Regions from separate parts of the Pseudomonas sp. NPDC090592 genome, predicted to be linked through region 1. Evidence: predicted binding sites of a transcription regulator. Region 1 holds the regulator's gene; the other holds the start of a gene.
What was found. Region 1 encodes sigma-54, which starts transcription at its own class of promoters, with help from an activator protein. Its sites were predicted from a motif close to ANTGGCATNNANNTTGCTNT; they were not measured.
Positions count from the first base shown of each region.

Region 2: the regulator sigma-54 is predicted to act here: its motif matches at 1,846-1,865, upstream of nirB (nitrite reductase large subunit NirB).

Region 1 is NZ_JBIVXJ010000015.1:100,571-104,913, reverse strand. Features, by position in the region: gene lptA (lipopolysaccharide transport periplasmic protein LptA) at 1-253, shown strand, start outside; gene lptB (LPS export ABC transporter ATP-binding protein) at 254-979, shown strand; gene ACIQUI_RS15665 (RNA polymerase factor sigma-54) at 1,156-2,649, shown strand; gene hpf (ribosome hibernation-promoting factor, HPF/YfiA family) at 2,729-3,037, shown strand; gene ptsN (PTS IIA-like nitrogen regulatory protein PtsN) at 3,050-3,514, shown strand; gene rapZ (RNase adapter RapZ) at 3,517-4,343, shown strand, end outside.
Region 2 is NZ_JBIVXJ010000026.1:56,021-60,363, forward strand. Features, by position in the region: gene nirB (nitrite reductase large subunit NirB) at 1-1,720, opposite strand, end outside; gene ACIQUI_RS21150 (molybdopterin-dependent oxidoreductase) at 2,025-4,343, opposite strand, start outside.

The DNA of each region.
Region 1 (4,343 bases):
CGAGCAGCAACAGAGCGCAGCCAAGCCGGACAAGATGAAAGGCTGGGGCGTGACTATCCAGTATCAGGCGCAGAAAGACCTGGTGATCCTCACCGACCGTGCCAAGGTCGAGAACGAGGGCAACACCACCGAAGGCGAGAAAATCGTCTACAACACCCAGACCCAGGTGGCAACTGCCGGTCGCGGTGGCAACGTGACCTCACCGCGTCAGCGTATCGACATGGTGATCCAGCCCAAGAAGAAGGCCGAGTAAATGGCAACCCTCAAAGCCCAGCACCTGGCCAAGAGCTACAAGGGGCGTCAGGTGGTACGTGACGTCAGCCTGTCGATCGACAGCGGCCAGATCGTCGGCTTGCTCGGCCCCAACGGTGCCGGCAAGACCACCTGCTTCTACATGATTGTCGGGCTGGTGCAGGCCGAGCAGGGCCGCGTGCTCATCGACAACCTCGATGTCAGCCACCAGCCCATGCACGGCCGCGCCCGCGCCGGCATCGGCTACCTGCCGCAGGAAGCTTCGATCTTCCGCAAGCTGTCGGTGGCCGACAACATCATGGCCATCCTCGAGACCCGCAAGGACCTCGACCGCGAAGGCCGGCGCAAAGAGCTGGAAAGCCTGCTGCAGGAATTCCACATCAGCCACATCCGCGATAACCTCGGCATGAGCCTCTCCGGTGGTGAACGCCGCCGCGTAGAGATTGCCCGCGCCCTGGCGACCGCGCCCAAGTTCATCCTGCTGGACGAACCATTTGCCGGTGTCGACCCGATCTCGGTCGGCGACATCAAGCAGATCATCCACCATCTCAAGGCCAAGGGCATCGGTGTACTCATCACCGACCACAACGTGCGTGAGACCCTGGATATTTGCGAAACCGCCTATATCGTCAATGATGGCCGCCTGATCGCTGAAGGCGATGCCGAGACCATCCTGGCCAACGACCTGGTGAAAGAGGTTTACCTGGGCCACGAGTTCCGGCTCTGACCCCGGCACATGCCTGGAGTACTGGCAGATCGCCCTGAAACCGGGGCTAAAGTTGTTACAGTGCTCTAGGCAAACGCTACAATTTAAGGCATAAAACTTGCTTGATCTGGCGCCCTGGCGCCCTCGTGTAGTGGATGGCGCATGCGCGCCGGCGAACAAGGTATTAAGCCCCAGCCATGAAACCATCGCTCGTCCTAAAAATGGGCCAGCAACTGACGATGACACCGCAGTTGCAACAGGCCATCCGCCTGCTCCAGCTTTCTACCCTGGACCTCCAACAGGAAATCCAGGAAGCGCTGGAGTCGAACCCGATGCTCGAACGTCAGGAAGACGGCGAGGACTTCGACAACAGCGACCCGATGGCGGACAACGCCGAGAACAAACCGGCCGCCGAAGTCCAGGACAACAGCTTCCAGGAGAGCACTGTCAGTGCCGACAACCTGGAAGACGGTGAGTGGAGCGAGCGCATCCCCAACGAGCTTCCGGTCGACACCGCCTGGGAAGACATCTACCAGACCAGCGCCAGCAGCCTGCCGAGCAACGATGACGACGAGTGGGACTTCACCACCCGCACATCGGCCGGCGAGAGCCTGCAAAGCCACCTGCTGTGGCAGCTGAACCTGGCGCCGATGTCCGACACCGACCGCCTGATCGCCGTTACCCTGATCGACAGCATCAACGGCCAGGGCTACCTGGAAGACACCCTCGAGGAAATCTGCGCCGGTTTCGACCCGGAGCTGGATATCGAGCTGGACGAGGTCGAAGCGGTGCTGCACCGCATCCAGCAGTTCGAGCCAGCCGGCGTCGGCGCCCGCAACCTGGGCGAATGCCTGCTGCTGCAACTGCGCCAATTGCCCGCCAATACCCCGTGGATGACCGAAGCCAAGCGCCTGGTCACTGATTTCATCGACCTGCTCGGCAGCCGTGACTACAGCCAGCTGATGCGCCGCATGAAAATCAAGGAAGACGAGCTGCGCCAGGTGATCGAGCTGGTGCAAAGCCTGAACCCGCGCCCCGGTTCGCAAATCGAGTCCAGCGAGCCTGAATACGTGGTACCTGACGTCATCGTGCGCAAAGACAGCGAGCGCTGGCTGGTGGAGCTGAACCAGGAAGCCGTCCCGCGCCTGCGCGTCAACCCGCAGTACGCCGGCTTCGTCCGCCGTGCCGATACCAGCGCCGACAACACCTTCATGCGCAACCAGTTGCAGGAAGCGCGCTGGTTCATCAAGAGCCTGCAAAGCCGCAACGAAACCCTGATGAAGGTTGCCACGCAGATCGTCGAGCACCAGCGCGGCTTCCTCGACCACGGTGACGAAGCGATGAAGCCCTTGGTGCTGCACGACATCGCCGAAGCGGTAGGCATGCACGAGTCGACCATTTCGCGGGTGACCACGCAGAAATACATGCACACACCGCGTGGCATCTACGAGCTGAAATACTTTTTCTCCAGCCACGTCAGCACCTCCGAAGGCGGAGAATGCTCGTCCACAGCGATCCGCGCGATCATCAAGAAACTGGTTGCCGCGGAAAATCAGAAAAAGCCATTGAGTGACAGCAAGATCGCTGGTTTACTGGAGGCACAAGGCATCCAGGTAGCCCGTCGCACCGTCGCCAAGTACCGCGAGTCCCTCGGCATCGCACCGTCGAGCGAGCGCAAGCGACTGATGTAGCGCCTGAGATGTGCCACAGCGTTTGTGGGGCAGGTGCAAGACCTGCCTCTTTATGCACGGGCAACAAAGGAGAAGCTGTATGCAAGTCAACATCAGTGGACACCATGTAGAAGTCACCCAGCCACTGCGCGATTACGTGCTCGAGAAGCTCACTCGCGTGGAGGGCCACTTTGACAAGATCACCAACGCGCAGGTCATCCTGAAAGTCGAGAAGCTGCAGCAGAAGGTCGAGGCGACCCTGCAGATTCCGGGCGGCGAGGTGGTTGCCAATGCCGAACACGAAGACATGTATGCAGCGATCGACGCCATGGCCGACAAGCTCGACCGCCAACTGAAAAAACACAAGGAAAAACAGCAAAGCCTGCTGCAAGGTGCAGCTGCCCGCTGATCCCCCTCATCCATGATCCGACTTGAAACCATCCTGACCCCCGGCCGTTCCCTTGTGAACGTGCCGGGCGGCAGCAAGAAGCGCGCCCTGGAAAAGGTCGCCACCGTCATCGCCGAACAAGTGCCAGAACTGGAGATGCAAGACGTCTTCGAAAAGCTGGTCGCCCGGGAAAAACTCGGCTCGACCGGTTTCGGCAATGGCATCGCCATCCCGCACTGCCGGCTTGAAGGTTGCACCTCCCCGGTCAGCGCCCTGCTGCACCTTGAAGCCCCAATCGATTACGACGCCATCGATGGCGCACCCGTGGACCTGCTGTTCGTCCTGTTGGTGCCCGAAGCTGCCACCGATGCACACCTGGAACTGCTGCGCCAGATTGCCAGCATGCTCGATCGCAAAGAGGTTCGTGATCGCCTGCGTGCCGCCAGCAGTGACGAGGCCCTGTACCAGGTTGTCCTGGACGTACAGAACGAGCACTGAACATGCGCCTGATCATTGTCAGCGGCCGGTCCGGCTCCGGCAAGAGCACCGCCCTCGATGTCCTGGAAGACAACGGTTTCTACTGCATTGACAACCTTCCCGCCGGGCTGCTGCCGCAGTTGGCGGAAGAAGCACTGATCAACACCGAACTGCTGCAACCGAAGGTTGCCGTGTCGATTGACGCACGCAACCTGCCTAGCCACCTGACGCGCTTCCCCGAATTGCTCGAAGAAGCCCGTGCGCGCAACATCCAGTGCGATGTGTTGTTCCTGGATGCCGACGAAGACATGCTGCTCAAGCGCTTCTCGGAAACCCGCCGACGGCATCCACTGACCAATGCCAATCGCTCGCTGGCCGAAGCGATCCGCGTCGAAAACGAACTTCTGGGCCCGATCGCCGACCTGGCCGACCTGAAGATCGACACCACCAGCCTCAACCTTTATCAGTTGCGTGATTCGATCAAGCTGCGCCTGCTCAACCAACCCGAGCCTGGCACCGCGTTCCTGGTCGAGTCGTTCGGCTTCAAGCGCGGCATGCCGGTCGATGCCGACCTGGTGTTCGATGTGCGCTGCCTGCCCAACCCCTACTGGAAGCCCGAGCTGCGCGAGCACTCTGGCCTCGACCAACCGGTTGTCGAGTACCTGGCCGCACAGCCGGATGTCGAAGACATGTACAACGACATTTCCAGCTACCTGCTCAAATGGTTGCCCCGCTTCGCTGCCAGCAACCGAGCCTACGTCACCATTGCCATTGGCTGCACCGGCGGCCACCACCGTTCGGTGTACATCACCGAACGCCTTGGTCAACAGCTGCAGCAATCCCTGAAAAA
Region 2 (4,343 bases), on a different contig from region 1:
GCACCACGGAGTAGGTGCCGTTCTTCTGCATGTTGGCCATGAAGGTGTCGTTGGTGTCCTGCAGGGGCACCAGCGCCGGGTCCATGATCGGCTGGTTCCAGCACGAGGCGAGGATGTTGCCGACCGCCGGCTTGCAGATGTCACAGCCTACGTGGCCCTTGCCGTGGCGTTCGAGCAGTTCGCTGAAGGTGCGGATACCTTCCACGCGCACCAGCCCGTACAGCTCCTGACGGGTGTAACCGAAGTGTTCGCACAGGCTCTTGTCTACCGCAACACCACGGGCGGTCAGTTCGTGCTCGAACACCTGCTTCAGCAGCGCCGCGCAACCTCCGCAACCGGTGGCGGCCTTGGTGCAGCCCTTGACCGCAGCCAGGTCGCTGCAGCCGCTGTCGATGGCAGCGCAAACCGCGCCTTTGCTGACGTTGTGGCACGAGCAGATGGTCGCGCTGTCGGGCAGTGCATCGGCGCCCAGGGCCGGCGCGCCACCGCCTTGCGGCAGAATCAGCGCGGCCGGGTCGGCCGGCAGGGTAATGCCGTTCTGGGCGTATTGCAGCAGGGTGTCGTAGTAGCTGTTGTCACCCACCAGCACCGCGCCGAGCACATGCTTGCCGCTGGCATCCACCACCAGCCGGCGGTAGGCGCTGTTGGCTTCGTCGATGAAGCGGTAACTGCGCGCACCTGGCGTGGCGCCATGGGCATCGCCAATCGAGCCGACATCCACGCCCAGCAACTTGAGCTTGGTCGACATGTCGGCGCCGGTGAACGCAACTGCCGCCTCCCCCATCAGCAACGCAGCCAGGTTGCGCGCCATGCTGTAGCCCGGGGCAACCAGGCCGAACACGCTGCCGTTCCACGAAGCGCACTCGCCAATGGCAAAGATGCGCGGGTCGCTGCTGCGGCAATGGTTGTCGATCACGACCCCGCCACGCGTGGCGATGTCCAGGCCACAGGCTCGGCCCAGGGCATCCTGCGGGCGAATACCGGCAGAGAACACGATCAGGTCGGTTTCCAGGTGCTCACCGCCGTCGAAGTTCATGCGGTAGCGGTACCCTTCACCCGCGCTGATCGACTGGGTGGCACGTGACAGGTGCACACCCACGCCCAGCGCCTCGATCTGCGCCTTGAGCGCGGCACCGCCCTCGCCGTCCAGCTGTACCGGCATCAAGCGCGGGGCAAACTCCACCACATGGGCTTCCAGGCCCAGCGACTTGAGCGCGTTGGCGGCCTCCAGGCCGAGCAGGCCACCGCCAACCACCACGCCACGGCGGGCACTGGCAGCGGCGGCGCGGATGCCGTCGAGGTCGTCGAGCGTGCGGTAGACCAGACAGGCGTTGCCGCTGGAGCCTTCGATCGGCGGCACGAAGGGATAGGAACCGGTGGCCAGCACCAATTGGTCATAGCCATAACGGCCTTCGGCGGTAACCACCTCGCAGCGCTCGCGGTCGATTGCCAGCACGGCCTCACCGAGGTGCAGGTGCACGCCATTGGCGGTGTAGAAATCGTGCTCGCACAGGGCCAGGGTTTCGGCACAGCTGCCGCCGAAGTACTCGGACAGGTGCACGCGGTCGTAGGCGCGCTGGCGCTCTTCGCCGAACACCCGCACCTCGAAGCGCTGCAAGGCGCCACGGCTGACCAGTTGCTCGACACAGTGGTGGCCGACCATGCCGTTGCCGACGATGACCAGGCGCTCTCGTTGCCCGCTGCTCGCTGTTGCCTTCATATGCCGATCCTCGATCAAAAAAAAAGCGCCTGGAGCCGAAGCTCCAGGCGCCTTTGCCTGTATTCATCACGGTAGGGGGCCCGGGTTGATCGCCATTGATCAGTGGGCTTTGTTGTATCTGGGGTAAAGCAGGGAGTGTGCCAAGCCTGTTTCCTGTGCTGGCCTCTTCGCGGGCACGCCCGCTCCCACAGGGATCTCCACGGTTTTCCAGGTTTGCGCTGTACCTGTGGGAGCGGGCGAGCCCGCGAAGAGGCCGGCACTGTCAATGCACATTCAAAGTGCACAACACCCCAACTTGGAGCACTCAGTACACATCCCGCCGATAACGCCTGGCCTTGCCCAGATCGTCGACATAAGCCGCAGCCGCCGCTACATCCATCCCGCCATGCTCGGCCACGATCACCCGCAACGCCGCATCCACATCCTTGGCCATGCGCTGCGCATCACCACACACATAGAAGTACGCCCCCGCCTGCAGCCATTGCCACAGCTGTGCGCCCTGCTCGATCATGCGCTGCTGCACATAGATCTTCTCCGCCTGGTCACGCGAAAACGCTGTGTCCAGGCGCAAGTGCCCGGCTTTCTGCCAGGCTTCCAGCTGCTCTTGGTAATAAAAGTCGGTGGCCGCGTACTGCTCACCGAAGAACAGCCAGTTGCCGCCTTGCGCCCCGCGCGCCTCACGCTCTTCGAGGAAGGCGCGGAAAGGGGCGATACCGGTACCGGGGCCGACCATGATCACCGGCACATTGTCGTCCTCCGGCAGGCGAAAATGCTTCGAAACCTGCGGGAAGATCGCCACCTTCAGCGCCTGCGCACGGTCGGCCAGGAAGCTTGAGCACACCCCCTTGCGTTCGCCATAGCGCACCGTCGACACCGTCAAATGCACCTGCTGCGGATGCGCCAGCGGACTGGAGCTGATCGAGTAGAGACGCGGCTGCAACGGTTTGAGCAACGCCAGCCAACTGGCCAGTGGCAACTGCTGGGGAAAGGCGCGCAGCACATCGACCAGTTGCCGCCCCCACAGCCAGTCCTGCAGCTCGGCCTTGCACTCGGGTTGCAGCAGCCGCTGCAGATCGGGCGCATTGCCTGCGAATGCCTGAAGTTGTTGCGGGGTGACCTTGGCAATTTCCAGATGGCTGCGCAGGGCTTCGGCCAGTGGCATGGCAGGCTGGCCCTTCAGCTCGACCATGACCTGACCATCGAGCTGCATCAGCGCCAGCAGTTCCTCGACCAGGGCCGGGCAGTTGCACGGCCACACGCCCAAGGCATCACCGGCGGCATAAGTGAAGCCGCTACCGCTCAGGTCGAAGACCATCTGGCGGGTTTCCTTGCTGGCACCGGGGCCGTTGAGCAGGCGGTTTTCCAGCAGGCTGGCGGCCCAGGGTTGCTGTTTGCTGTAGGCCGTCACAGCCGCAGGTTCAGTTGCCGGCTGCGGCGCTGCGACGCTGCCCAGCGACGGCAGCAAAGCGTCGAGCCAGCCGGCGAAGGCTTCGTCGAAGTCCGGCTCGCAGTCCACCCGTTGCAACAGGCGCCGCCCACCCAGCTCGGCCAGGCGCTGGTCGAGCTTGCGGCCAAAACCGCAGAACTGGTCGTAACTGGAGTCGCCCAGGGCCAGCACGGCATAAGACAGCTCGGCGCAGTGGGCGCCCTCCTCGCCCTGCAACGCCTGCCAGAATGCCCCGGCGCTGTCGGGCGCGTCGCCATCGCCAAACGTGCTGGCGATCAGCAGCACGCTGGCGGCGCCTTGTAGCTGGCGCGGGCTGACCGCCTCCATGCAACTGAGCTGCACGTCCAGGCCGGCACCGCGCAAGTGTTCAGCACAGCGCTGGGCCAACAGCTCGCCGTTACCCGTCTGCGAGGCCCACAGCACTTGATGCCGTGGTGCCGACAACGCCGCAGCGGGTAACACCGTGGGCTGGGCAAACAGACCGGCAAGCAAGCCGTCGACGAACAACCGGCGGCTGGCTGCCAACGGTGCACTGGCCGGCAGGCTGGGCAGGCCATCGGCACGGCTCTGCTCCAGGCCCAGCAGGAAACCTTGCAGGTAATGACGCTCTTCCTCGGCCAGCACCGGGGCTGGCAGGGTGTCCAGGCCAAGCAGACGAGACAGGGTGGCAGTCGGCATATGGGCTGGCTCCGCAATGGCAGTGTTCAGTTCAAGGGCTTCGATACGCTCGCCTGCAACCCGTTCCAGGGCCACGGCGCAGTGTTTGAAGGCGGGCTGCAGCGACAACGGGTCGACCGCATCGCAGGTAACGGCATTGATTGCCAGTTGCTCGCCGACCAGGTCGTTCCAGTGGAACGGCGCAAAGCAGTTGCCGGGCATGACCCGGTCGCTGAGGCGTGCCGGCAGCACGGCACGGCCGCGACGAGAGCGAATGGCCACCTGGTCTTTTTCAGCAACGCCCAGCCGGGCGGCATCTTCGGGGTGGATTTCGACGAAGGGGCCGGGCTCCAGCTTGTTCAACGACGGCACCTTGCCGGTCTTGGTCAGGGTGTGCCACTGGTGCTGCACACGGCCGGTGTTCAACACCATGGGGTAGTCGTGATCCGGCAACTCGGGTGCCGGCAACCAGGGCCGGGCGAAGAAGCGGGCCTTGCCGCTGGCGGTGGGAAAGGCCAG